DNA from 3 places in the Actinomadura keratinilytica genome. Region 2 is predicted to be linked to each of the others. Evidence: riboswitches for the same ligand, from Rfam matches in the RefSeq annotation. Region 2 holds a riboswitch; each other region holds the start of a gene.
The links. Region 2 has a riboswitch for cyclic di-AMP ahead of ABD879_RS16815 (CHAP domain-containing protein). Riboswitches for the same ligand answer to the same signal wherever they lie in the genome.
Positions count from the first base shown of each region.

Region 1: linked by a shared signal. The riboswitch ahead of ABD879_RS04940 (peptidoglycan recognition protein family protein) and the one ahead of ABD879_RS16815 (CHAP domain-containing protein) in region 2 are both predicted to bind cyclic di-AMP.
Region 3: linked by a shared signal. The riboswitch ahead of ABD879_RS20075 (C40 family peptidase) and the one ahead of ABD879_RS16815 (CHAP domain-containing protein) in region 2 are both predicted to bind cyclic di-AMP.

Region 1 is NZ_BAABDO010000009.1:5,554-9,758, reverse strand. It holds gene ABD879_RS04950 (cytochrome d ubiquinol oxidase subunit II) at 1-75, opposite strand, end outside; gene ABD879_RS04945 (cytochrome ubiquinol oxidase subunit I) at 72-1,424, opposite strand; cyclic di-AMP (ydaO/yuaA leader) riboswitch at 1,823-1,956, shown strand; gene ABD879_RS04940 (peptidoglycan recognition protein family protein) at 2,295-3,098, shown strand; gene ABD879_RS04935 (L-talarate/galactarate dehydratase) at 3,584-4,205, opposite strand, start outside.
Region 2 is NZ_BAABDO010000048.1:2,308-6,512, forward strand. It holds gene ABD879_RS16800 (hypothetical protein) at 1-867, opposite strand, end outside; tRNA gene ABD879_RS16805 (tRNA-Pro) at 1,305-1,378, opposite strand; gene ABD879_RS16810 (serine hydrolase) at 1,576-2,310, shown strand; cyclic di-AMP (ydaO/yuaA leader) riboswitch at 2,542-2,693, shown strand; gene ABD879_RS16815 (CHAP domain-containing protein) at 2,750-3,421, shown strand; gene ABD879_RS16820 (bifunctional glycosyltransferase/CDP-glycerol:glycerophosphate glycerophosphotransferase) at 3,619-4,205, shown strand, end outside.
Region 3 is NZ_BAABDO010000065.1:25,986-30,190, forward strand. It holds gene typA (translational GTPase TypA) at 73-1,926, opposite strand; cyclic di-AMP (ydaO/yuaA leader) riboswitch at 2,123-2,309, shown strand; gene ABD879_RS20075 (C40 family peptidase) at 2,350-3,324, shown strand; gene ABD879_RS20080 (hypothetical protein) at 3,352-3,900, opposite strand; gene ABD879_RS20085 (ATP-binding protein) at 3,897-4,205, opposite strand, start outside.

The DNA.
Region 1 (4,205 bases), on a different contig from region 2:
ATCGGCCCCGCCGAACAGCGCGTACAGGGTGAGGCCCGCCCACGCGAAGAGCAGCAGCCACTGCGCGGCGGTCACGGCGCGTGCTCCTGCGTCCAGTCCTCCTGGGGTGCGGCGACGTGCCGGCCGCGCAGCCGGAGAAGGACGTAGACGGTGGCCACGGTCAGCACGACGTACACGGCGAGCACCACGACCAGCCCCGCCCACAGGCCGGGCGCCGGGTTGACCGCGTCCGCGGTGCGCTGGTGCTGCCAGACGATCCACGGCTGGCGGCCGACCTCGGTGGTGACCCAGCCGGTCTCCAGCGCGAGCACCGCGGCCGGGCCGGACAGCACGGTCGGCCACAGGAACCAGCGGGTGCGGGGCAGGTCGCGGCGGCGCCACCACACGACCGCCAGCCAGCAGCCGAGCAGCAGCAGGGCGAACCCGATCGCCACCATCAGCTGGAAGCTCAGGTGCACCGCGTTGACCGGCGGACGGTCGGCGACCGGCACCCTGTCCAGCCCCTGGACGACCGTGCCGGGCCGGTAGCCGACCAGGATCGACAGCGCGTTCGGGATGCGGATGGCGTACCGCATCTCCCCGTCCAGGTAGAGGCCGCCCACGGACAGGGGGACGTGCGAGCCGGTCTCGTTGAGCCCTTCGATGGCGGCGAGCTTGGCGGGCTGGCGGTCGGCGAGCAGCCGGGCCAGGCCGTCCCCGACCGCGATCTGGAACGGCGTGATGACCGCCGCCACCGTGAACGGCAGCAGCAGCCCGATGCGGTGGTAGCGGTCGCGGCGGCCGCGCAGCATTCCCGCGGCGTACACGGCGGCGATGCCGAAGCCGGCGACCATGAACGCGGCAAGGATCATGTGGACGGTCTGCCAGGGCGTGGCCGGGTTGAACATCGCCGCCCAGGGGCGCACTCGGGTGACCCTGCCGTCCGCCAGGTCGAACCCGCGCGGCTGGTTCATCCAGGCGTTGGCGCTGACGACGAAGAACGCCGACGCGACCCCGGCGACGCACACCGGCAGCCCGGTCAGCAGGTGCACGCGGGGCGGCAGCCGGTCCCAGGCGTACAGGTAGACGCCCAGGAAGATGGCCTCGATGAAGAAGGCGAACCCCTCGAACGCGAACGGCAGCCCGAGCACCTGCCCGTAGGTCGCCATCAGCCCGGGCCACAGCAAACCCATTTCGAACGAAAGGATCGTGCCGGACACCGCGCCGACGGCGAACATCACGCCCATCGCCTTGGCCCAGCGGTGCGCGAGCCGCCGGTACGCCTCGTCGCCGGTCCGGATGCCGCGCCACTGCGCGAAGACCGTCAGCGCCGGCATGCCCACGCCGAAGCAGGCGAGGATGATGTGCCAGCCGAGGGATATCCCCATCTGCGTCCGCGCGGCCACCAGATCGGCCGGCGTCGCGGCGTCGGCCAGCACTCCCATGCGTCCCTCCCCGGCGGAACCGCTGCGATCCGTGCCCCCCTTTCATCACCGCGAACGCCGGGTTCACTCGCCCGCCCCCTCCGGTGCCCGTCGGACCGTCCGGCGACGGCAAGTCCTCCATACCGATGGACCAAGGTGTCCTTGGTCACAATTCCGGAGCTGTGTGACGGCGCGGCGCCTGTTCGCGGAGGAATCTGCCGCTCCGCACCCCCCGCATAAGTGGTTTCTCGCGATGCATGTTCTGCCTGTGATTGCTGTGATCGATGTGACCGGCGGCCGGAAGACGCACACACAAAGATCGTCTTTAGTTTTTACCTTCGAAGGTTTGCGAGTTCTTTGCCGCATCTCCTATGGTCCGTGGTACTCCGCCGTCCGGTGCACCGGCCGGCGGGGCGCCTAATCCCACGGCGCCGGCCGCCTGGGAACCGGGGACCCAACAGTTCTTCGGGGTGAATCCGCGGGCAGCCGCGGTAGGGCCGCTCCTTGGTCCGAACCCGTCAGCTAACCCGGTCGGCAGTCAAGGAGAGGAGAGGACATGAAGGAGCCTGCCCGGCTCTGCCCCGCCACCCCAGCGGCACGCCGCAGCCGCCTCATGACGATGCCAACGCCCTGATAGACGGGGCGGTCCCCTTGGCCGCCCGCTTCGCGCCGTTCCGGCCGCGCCGCTCCCCCGCCTCCCCGCGGCGGTGACCCCGCCGCCGGCACCGGGCCTTCGACACCTCCCCCGCCATCGGCGATCAGGGCCGTCCTCCGCACGGCTCAACGTTTCCGGCGCAGCCGCACGCCCCCATTTCCCGCGCGTTCTTCACGCCTGCTCTCTTTTTGCTGCCCGAATTCCTCCAGACCAGTTCCCCGGAAGGAAATACCCCCATGAACCCGAACGCCAAGCACCGCCGCACCGACCTTTGGCCCACCGAGATGCCGCGTCGCTCGGTCCTGCTGGGCGGTGGAGTCCTGCTGGGGAGTGCGGCGCTCGGCGTCGCCGCGGCACTGGGCCCGTCGGCCGAACACGAGGTGGCGAACGCCGCGAACGCCACCGACGCGGGCGATGCCACCGGAATGGCGCAGGCCGCCCGGCCCGACGAGTCCAGGTCGTCCCGAAAAACGCGTAAACAGGGGAAGGGTGCCCCGCTCATCCACTCGACCAGTGAATGGGGAGCGCGCACCCCCTACCGGCGGGCGACGGTGCTGTCCCGCGCACCCGAGTACATCGTGGTGCACCACACGTGTACCCCCAACGTCACCGACTACTCGCTGCGGCAGGGCTTCCGGCTCGCGCGTTCCATCCAGGGCGCGCACATGGGACAGGGATGGGGTGACACCGGCCAGCACTTCACCATCAGCCGGGGCGGTCACATCATGGAGGGCCGCAAGGGCAGTCTCGCCGCCGCCCGCAGGGGCCGGATGGTGATCGGCACCCACGTCGCCGGCGCCAACGGCTACACCGTCGGCATCGAATGCGAGGGCACCTACAACTCGGTCATGCCGCCCCGCCGCCTGCAGGACTCGCTCACCGAGCTGATCGCCTGGCTGTGCCGCCAGTACGACCTCGACCCGATGAAGGCGATCGTGCCGCACATGAAGTTCAACGACACCGATTGCTGCGGCTACGCGTTCGCCCCGACCCTGCCGCGCCTGCGCAAGCGCGTCGCCGCCGCCCTCCGCTCCGCCTGACGTCCACGGAACGCAGACGCTGACGGCCGCGTCCCCTGGCCGGGACGAACACCGAAAACGGCCGTTACCACCACCGGCGCCAACGACCGAGAGCCGCACAGGTGGAAGCGTCTTCAACCGACCGCGCTCGGGCGCCCGGCCCAACGGGGGACGAGCCGGGCACCCGGCGCGGGGCCCACAAAACCGCACCGCACTCGACGGAGCATGGTCAACACCACCAAACGCGGCCATTCCGACGACGGACACCGAACCGACGCAGCGAGGGGCGGAACACCCGCGAAGCCGCGACGCGCCGAGAACGGGCGATGGGGGTGCCGTCTCCCGACCGCGCTCGGGCGCCCGGCCCAACGGGGGACGAGCCGGGCACCCGGCGCGGGGCCCGCGAAGCCGTACCGCACCTTACGGGTGCGGCCGCCGCGGGCGGGAGATGGCCCTTCCTGTGGCGGACACCGATCGGTCCGGCTGCCTCGGCGGGCGCGTCGGTGTCAGGAGGTGAACTCGCAGGTGTCCGCGGTCCAGCCGGGGACGCGGTCGCTGAGAGTGAGGCCGAGACCGGGACGGTCCGGCACCAGCATGCGGCCGTCGCGGATCTCCAGGCGCTCGTTGAACAGCGGCTCCAGCCATTCGAAGTGCTCGACCCACGGCTCCTGCGGGTAGGCGGCGGCCAGGTGCAGGTGGATCTCCATCGCGAAGTGCGGGGCGAGCTGCAGGCGGTTGTGGTCGGCGAGCGCGGCCAGGCGCAGGAACGGGGTGATGCCGCCGATGCGGGGCGCGTCGGGCTGGATGATGTCGGCGGCGCCGACGCGGATCAGCTCGGCGTGCTCGGCGACGCTGGTGAGCATCTCACCGGTGGCGATCGGGGTGTCCAGGGACGCGGCGAGCGCGGCGTGGCCGGCGTGGTCGTAGGCGTCCAGCGGCTCCTCGATCCAGGTCAGCGCGAACTCCTCCAGGGCCCGGCCGAGGCGCTGCGCGGTGGGCCGGTCCCACTGCTGGTTGGCGTCCACCATGAGCAAGACGTCCTCGCCGAGCTTGTCGCGGACGGCCTTCACCCGGGCCAGGTCCACCCGGGCGTCGGGATGACCGACCTTGATCTTGATGCCGCCGATG
Region 2 (4,205 bases):
CTCGCTGGTGATCGACGGCGGTAGTGTCCCGGACATCTCGCCGCACATCTGAAGCTCCGCCGTCGCCTCGTCGGCATCTCCCGCCGGCGCCAGCAGCTGTGCGCGCACCCCCCGGACGTGCAGGAGGCCGCGGGACGGGGCATCCGAGACACGTTCGAGCACCTTGTCCGCCCTGGCGAGGAGGACGGCGGCGGGGCGGCGCTCATAGAGCCCATGCGCCAGTCGTCCCCCCGCGATCCACAGGGCGAGATCTGTGTCACCGGACGCCTCAGCGGCGCTCTGCGCGGTCCTCCACCATTCGCGGGCCTCGCGCGGTCGCCCGAGGTTGCTGAGCGTCTTGGCCATGAGCGCGCAGAGTTCGGCGGCGACGCGGCTCCAGGGCGCGGACGTGCTGTGGGCTCGGTTCCTCCGGGCGTCCTCCTGCTGCTTGCGCTTGATGATCTGCTGGACGGTCACCAGGTCGCTCGCCAGGTCGAGCAGCAGGCGACGCGGAGGTGTCGGCACGTACAGGTGACCGTACTCGACGACGATCTCGTCCCACTCGTCGATGTGACCGTCCTCTCCGCCGCCGACGGTGCGGTGGACGCTGATCCGGATGTTCCGGAGGGCTTCGGAGATCGGAGACGCGGGCAGACCGAGTGCCGCGAGCGCCTGTAGGAGAGTGCGCCGTTCCATCTCGTCCTCATCCTCCTCCCGGGTACCCGGTTCCAGCGAGCGCTCCTCACCAACGGTGCGGAGAGCTGCAAGCCGGCCCTCCGCACCGAGTGCAGAGTCGACGGCTCGCGCGAGTTGGGGGGACGGTGTCTTCAGGTCACGCGCGATCCTCGACAGATACCCGTCGTAGTGAACTTTCGCCGCACTGCGCATCCGGCAGAAGCGTCAGGAAAGCGAGTGCACGGCGCGTGGGGAGCGCTGGACGGGCAAGGGGGCTGATCTTCACGACGCGGATGGGGCGTCTGATCGGGCTGCGGAACGTCAACCGCAGCTTCAAAGGGGGGGCCGAGCGTGCGGGGGTGCGGTTGATCAAGGTTCATGGCGTGCGGCGCACGTGCGGTTCGCTGCTGGGCCGCGCTGGACGTCCATCCGCGTGAGGCGATGCAGATTCTTCGGCGTGGCCAGATCGGCATCACGGGGGAGGTCTATGCCCAGGTGCTGAGGGAGGCCGCCAGGGGCGCGCTGAGGCGGCTGGTGGGCGCTGATGGGGACCACTTGGGGACCACCGGGTACGGGGCCGTAGCTGTACATCCTGGCCGTACGGACGACGAAAGGCCGGTTCCGAATGATCGGAACCGGCCTCTGACCTGTCGGGACGGCGGGATTTGAACCCACGACCCCTTGACCCCCAGTCAAGTGCGCTGCCAAACTGCGCTACGTCCCGGCGCCTGCCGCAGCAGGCGTGATTACTGTAGCGCAGTCTGCGGGGTCATGCGTACCGAGATAGCGGGAGCCTGGGCTCGGGCGGGCCGGGGCGGGGTGGCTCTGGTGGTTGTGGCCGGGGCGCTCTGTGGGTGTGGCCGGGAGACGGAGCGGGTCCCGGGGGCGGTGAGCAGCAGTGCGGTGGAGCCGGCTCCCAGTGTGACTCCCGAGACGCGGAAGGCGGTCCCGACGCCGAAGGTGCCTCGGGGGACGCGGGTCGGGTACGTGGTGTTCGACCGGGAGAGCGGCAGGACGGTGCGGCAGTACCGGCCGCACCAGGTGTTCCGGTCGGCGTCGGTGGTGAAGATCCTCATCGCGCTCGATCATCTGGAGCGGAGCCGGGACGTCGATCCGCGGCTGGGGTTGATGCTGCGGTCCAGTGACGACGCGGCGGCGACGGCGTTGTGGAGGCGCGGTGGGCGCGGGGCGATCGTCGAGCGGATGGCGCGCCGGATGGGGCTCACCGACACCAGGCCGCCGCCCGCGGACAAGCCCGGGTTCTGGGGGTACACCGCGCTCAGCGCCGCGGACGTGGTGAAGGCGTACCGGTATCTGCTGGAGAAGGCGCGGCCCCGGCACCGCGATGTCGTGCTGCGGGAGCTGCGCAGGGCCACCCGGCGGGGGACGGACGGCTACGACCAGTACTTCGGGATTCCGCGGGCGGTGTCGAAGCCGTGGGCGGTCAAGCAGGGCTGGTCGGGCTTCGGGCAGGGGACGTCCGGGGTGGTGCCGGGGGACCTGGGGCTGGGGCGGCCGGTCCTGCATACGACCGGGCTCGTGGGGCCGGGGGAGCGGTACGTCGTGGCGGTTCTCACGCTGCAGCCGGCGGGGACGTCCTACGCCACCGCGGCGGCCAGGATCACGGCACTGACGCGACAGGTGTGCACCCTGTGACCACAGGGGATCGGTTTTGATGTTGTCGCAGGTCAGAGCGGCTTTACCTTTTTTGCTCTGGCGTGGGGATCTGATAACGTCGGACCGAATCCCGCGACGCGCGCCATGCGTCGTGGCCTGTCGTGGCCCGGGGAGGGACCCGGGGCGCGGCCGTGGCGCGCGAGGACGCGCCCCCCTTTCGAGTTCAGACCAGTGAGCGGCCGCTGTGGGCAGCGGCGGCCGTGGCCGAATCCGTGTCCGGCGCCTGATGCGAGGACCGGAGCCGGGAACCCACGTCGGGCCGATCAGGCCCAGGGGTGAATCGGCGTGCCGACGATGCGCGCCGTAGGGCTCTTCCATGCCCGAATCCGTCAGCTAACCCGGTAGGCGTCATGGGAGACAAGGAGTTCTCTGCATGCCCGATCGAACCGCTTCTCATTCCCTCGAGGCTCGCCTGGGTGTGGGGGTCGCCGTGGGGACGGTGCTGGCCGGGGCCGTCGGCTTCGCGCTGATCGGCCCTTCCGCCGAGGGGCAGCCCCAGGACAAGGGGACCGTCGCCCAGGTGCAGGTGGAGAAGGCGCACAAGGCCGTCTCCATCGGTGACAAGCCCGAGGGATACGCGGTGCCGATCCGCAAGGTCGAGCCGTCCGAGGCGATCCGCCTGGCCCTGGAGCAGGTCGGCGTCAAGGAGGGGCCCGGCCGGCAGACCAAGTACCACGACTGGTTCGTGTCGACGCCCAACGCGAAGATGACGGCCGAGCGCGACGGCGGTTTCAGCGTGGACGACTACAACGGCGCCGAGTGGTGCAACATGTTCGTGTCCTGGGTGGGCGCGCAGCTCGGTGTCAAGGACATGGGGTGGGACGCCTACACCGTCCAGCACGCCAGGTGGTTCGCCAAGAAGGGGCGCTGGGGGCACAAGGCCAAGCCCGGGGCCGTGGTGTTCTTCGACTGGCAGAACGGGCCCGACGGCGGCATCAGCGGTATCGACCACGTCGGCCTGGTCGTCAAGGACAACGGGGACGGCACCATCACCACCGTCGAGGGCAACACCAACGACGCCGTGGAGAAGCGGGTGCGGTCCAAGTCGCTCGTCGCCGGGTACGGGTACCCGGACTACGACGCCGACTGACGTCCGGTGGACGAGGGCGTCCGGCGTATGCCGGGCGCCCTTTGTCGTCCTGAATGCCGCAATCATTCACTTTTTTTGTGGTGTCTTCTACTCCGTCGTTGCGGTGGCCGGAAAGGTATCCGGCACGCGAGCAGGGACGGGGGGAGGACACGTCCATGAGGGCAGGGCCGCACGGGCACGTCCCGCACGGCCCTGACGTGAGCGTGGTCGTGATCGCCTACAACGACGCGGGCCGGCTGCCCCGGGCGGTCGGTTCGGCGCTGAGGCAGTCGCTGGGCGCCGTCGAGGTCGTGGTCGTGGACGACGGGAGCGCCGACGAGACCGGGCCGGTGGCCGAACGGCTGGCCGCCGAGCATCCGGGGCGGGTGCGGGCGGTGCGGCTGCCGGTCAACTCCGGCGGGTGCGGCCGTCCGCGCAACGCGGGGGTGGCGCGGGCGCGCGGCCGGTACGTGATGTTCCTCGACAGCGACGACGTCCTGGACCCGCACGCCTGCCTCAACCTGCTGACCGCGGCCGAGGACACCGGCGCCGACCTGGTCTCCGGGCTGTGCACGCGCGTCCACACGGGCCGGGTGCGCGGCCGGGAGCGGCCCTGGTACCCGTGGCTCTACCGGAGGACGGCGGTCTACGGCGCGCTGCGCGACAACCCGGACCTGCTGTACGACACCCTCGCCACCAACAAGCTCTACCGGCGCGCCTTCCTGGAGGGGCACGGGCTGCGTTTCGCCGAGCGGCTGCACTATGAGGACCTGTTGTTCACGGCGGAGGCGTACCTGGCGGCGTC
Region 3 (4,205 bases), on a different contig from region 2:
GGGGGCGTGGGCCAGGGTGGAGCCGGGCTCCGGTACGCCACGCGGCAGGTCTGACCGGCGCGGCGGCGCGGGTCAGGCGTTGCGCTTGGTGCGGGCGCGGATGCGTTCGCGCTCCTTGGCGTCCAGGACGACCTTGCGCAGGCGCACGGCGGACGGGGTGACCTCGACGCACTCGTCCTCGCGGATGAACTCCAGGGCCTGCTCCAGGCTCAGCGGGCGCGGGGGCGTCAGCGTCTCCGTCGCCTCGGCGGTGGACGAGCGGATGTTGGTCTTCTGCTTCTCCTTGCAGATGTTGACGTCCATGTCATCGGCGCGGGAGTTCTCACCGACGATCATGCCCTCGTAGACCTCGGTGCCCGGGCCGACGAAGAAGGTGCCGCGCTCCTGCAGGTTGATGAGGGCGTAGGCGGTGGCGGCGCCGGAGCGGTCGGCGACCAGCGAGCCGGTGGGGCGGGTGCGCAGCTCGCCGAACCACGGCTCGTAGCCCTCGAAGACGTGGTGGGCGATGCCGGTGCCGCGGGTCTCGGTGAGGAACTCGGTGCGGAACCCGATCAGGCCGCGCGCCGGGACCAGGAACTCCAGCCGGATCCAGCCGGTGCCGTGGTTGGTCATCTGCTCCATGCGGCCCTTGCGGACGGCCAGCAGCTGGGTGACGGCGCCCAGGTGCTCCTCGGGGATGTCGACGGTGAGCCGCTCGACGGGCTCGTGCTTCTTGCCGTCGATCTCCTTGGCGACGACCTGGGGCTTGCCGACGGTCAGCTCATAGCCCTCGCGGCGCATGTTCTCCACCAGGATGGCCAGGGCCAGCTCGCCGCGGCCCTGCACCTCCCAGGCGTCGGGGCGGTCGGTGGGCAGCACCCGGATGGACACGTTGCCGACCAGCTCGCGGTCCAGGCGGTCCTTGACCAGCCGGGCGGTGACCTTGGTGCCCTTCTCCCGGCCGGCCAGCGGCCCGGTGTTGGTGCCGATCGTCATGGAGATCGCGGGCTCGTCCACGGTGATCAGCGGCAGCGGGCGCGGGTCGTCCGGGTCGGCGATGGTCTCGCCGATCATGATGTCGGGGATGCCGGCGATGGCGATGATGTCGCCGGGCCCGGCCTCCTCGGCGGGCTTGCGCTCCAGCGCCTCGGTCATCAGCAGCTCGCTGACCCGCACCCGCTCGACGCTGCCGTCGCGGCGGCACCAGGCGACCTGCTGGCCCTTCTTGATGGTGCCTGCGTGCACCCGGCACAGCGCGATGCGGCCGAGGTAGCTGGAGGCGTCCAGGTTGGTGACGTGCGCCTGCAGCGGGCTGTCGGGGTCGTAGGACGGCGCCGGCACGGTGTCCCTGATCACCTGGAAGAGCGGTTCCAGGTCGGGCGAGTCGGGCAGCTCGCCGTTGCCGGGGGCCTGCAGGGACGCCCGGCCGGCGCGGCCGGAGGCGTAGACGATGGGGAACTCGATCTGCTCGTCGTCGGCGCCGAGGTCCATGAACAGCTCGTAGGTCTCGTCGACGACCTCGGCGATGCGGGCGTCCGGCCGGTCGGTCTTGTTGATCACCAGGATGACCGGCAGCCGGGCCTCCAGGGCCTTGCGCAGCACGAACCGGGTCTGCGGCAGCGGGCCCTCGCTGGCGTCCACCAGCAGCACCACCCCGTCCACCATGGACAGGCCGCGCTCGACCTCGCCGCCGAAGTCGGCGTGGCCGGGGGTGTCGATGATGTTGATGGTGAGCCCGCCGTGCCGGACGGCGGTGTTCTTGGCCAGGATCGTGATGCCCTTCTCCCGCTCCAGGGCGTCGGAGTCCAGCACGCGCTCGTTGACGTCCTGGTTCGCGCGGAACGCCCCGGACTGCCAGAGCATGGCGTCGACCAGCGTCGTCTTGCCGTGGTCGACGTGGGCGACGATCGCGACGTTCCGGAGGTCGTCGCGGGTGGAGATGGGCATGCGCTTCTCGCTCTGGTGAAGGTGCAGGGAGTCGCCGCGGAGCCGCGGCCGTCTGCGATTCTACTTGCCGGTCCGTACCGCCCCGGCGAACCGCGCAGCCCTTTATCCCATATGCCCTGGTTGCCGGGTTTTGCGGTTTATTTGTACTCTCTCCGGACCCGGCCGTCTCGGAGCCCGCCGGACCACTGCGCGGGCTGCGGCCGGACCGCCGAATCCCCTCGCGGGGAGCCGGGGAACCACATCCCGGGGCGCCGCCGCCCCCGGGACTCGGGGTGAATCGACGCAGGTCGCACCGTCACCGCGGTGACGCGCGCCCGCGTCGTAGGGCGAACTCCCGGCCCGAACCCGTCAGCTAACCCGGTAGGCGGATGAGGAGAGGAGTGCACGACCTTGCCCCCCGGTCACCGTCCACGGCGTGTCGCCGTGTCCGCCCTCACCGCGGCCGCCGCGGCCTCCGTCGCCCTCGGCTGGGCCGTCGCCCCCGCCGCCGCGACCGCCCCGCCCGCCGCGCCGCGCCTCGCCGACCCCGGCCGCCCCAGCGAGAGCGAACTGCGCAAGCAGCTGGACGCGCTGAACACCGAAGCCGAGAAGCTCACCGAGCAGTACAACAAGACGCGCGTCGAACTGGGCAGGGCCCGGCGCGCCGAACGCGCCGCCGCCCGGACCGCCGCCGCGCTGGAGCGGCAGGCCGCCCCCGCCCGCGCCCAGCTCGGCAAGCTCGCCGCCGCCAACTACATGAGCGGCGGCCCCGACACGCTGTTCTTCTCCTCCGGCGACGCCAGGACCCTGTCGGCGTCGGCCTACCTGGTGCAGAACCAGACCGCCGCGCTGGGACGCCTGCAGGCGCAGATCGACCGGGCCGACCAGGCGAAGCGCGAGGCCGCCGCGAAGACGGCGCAGGTGCAGCGCGCCGCCGCCCAGGCGCAGACCGCCCGCAGCGCCGCCAAGGCCAAGGTCGAGGAGGTCGAAAAGCGGCTCGACAAGCTCACCACGACCAAGGCCAGGGACCCCCGGACCGGCCTGACGGCCACCATCAAGGGCTCCGGGCTGCCCGCCAAGATGGCGCGCAAGGCCTACTCCAAGCTCGGCAGCCCGTACGTGTGGGCCGCGGCCGGCCCGAACAGCTTCGACTGCTCGGGCCTGGTGGTGTGGGCGTACGCGCAGGTCGGCAAGAAGGGCCTGCCGCACTACACCGGCGCCCTCTACGAGCTGGGCCGCAAGGTCGACCGCAGCGAACTGCGCTCGGGCGACCTGGTCTACTTCGGCAGCGACCTGCACCACATGGGGATCTACCTGAGCGGCGGCAAGTACCTGCACGCCCCGCAGACCGGCGACGTCGTCAAGATCTCCAAGCTGTCGGACCGCTCCGACTACGCGGGCGCCAACCGCATCTCCTGACCCGGCGCGGGACGGGGAGCCGACGGCCTACGGCGCGCCGCGCAGGTAATGGCGGTAGCGCTCGACCAATTCGGCGGTGGGCAGGTCCGGCCAGCGGGTGAGCGCCCCGGTGGCCCGGTCGACGACCAGCAGGCCGTTGCCGCCGGGGACGGGCCGGGCGACGAATCCCTCGGCGAACTCCTCGATGACCAGCGGCACCCCGCGCGACCCCAGGTACGCGTCCGCCCGCCGCCACGCCTCCGCGCGGTCCACGGCCGCCGGACGGACCGCATATGCTGCGAAGACGTCCGCGATGGCCTTGAGCGTCGAGCAGGCGGACGTGCCGCAGGCCCGGCAGACCTCGTGGCCGTACGGGTCCGTGCCCGGCCGGTGCCTGTCCAGGACGGCGCTCAGCCCGGCCGCGCAGCCGAGTGTCAGCCGCCGCGCCTCGCGCACGAAGGTGCGGGTCTGCCAGTCCGCCCGGCCGTCGCCCGCGACCGTGTGGATCGCGCGGACGTCGGCCCGCATCGCGATCAGCATCACCGAGTCGACCCGGTCCTGGAGCCTGCCGTGCTGAGCCGCCAGTCCGCCGTTCACGCGGCCTTCTCCTCGGTGAAGACTGCGGTCACGGTGCGGCCCTCGGCGTTGCCGTGCCAGCCCCAGGTGTCGGCCAGCAGGGCGAGGGTCCGCAGGCCGCGCCCGGTCTCGGCCCACTCGGACGCGTCCGCCGGGACGGGCACGCCCGGGCCGCCCTGGTCGGCGACCGACACCGCGACCTGGCCGTCGCACCGCAGGACTTCGACGGTGAACGAGCCGCCGTCCTGGCCGGACCTGGTGTGGCGGAGCGCGTTGGCCGCCAGCTCGTCCGCGGCCAGTAGGACGTCGTCCAGGTATGGGCAGCC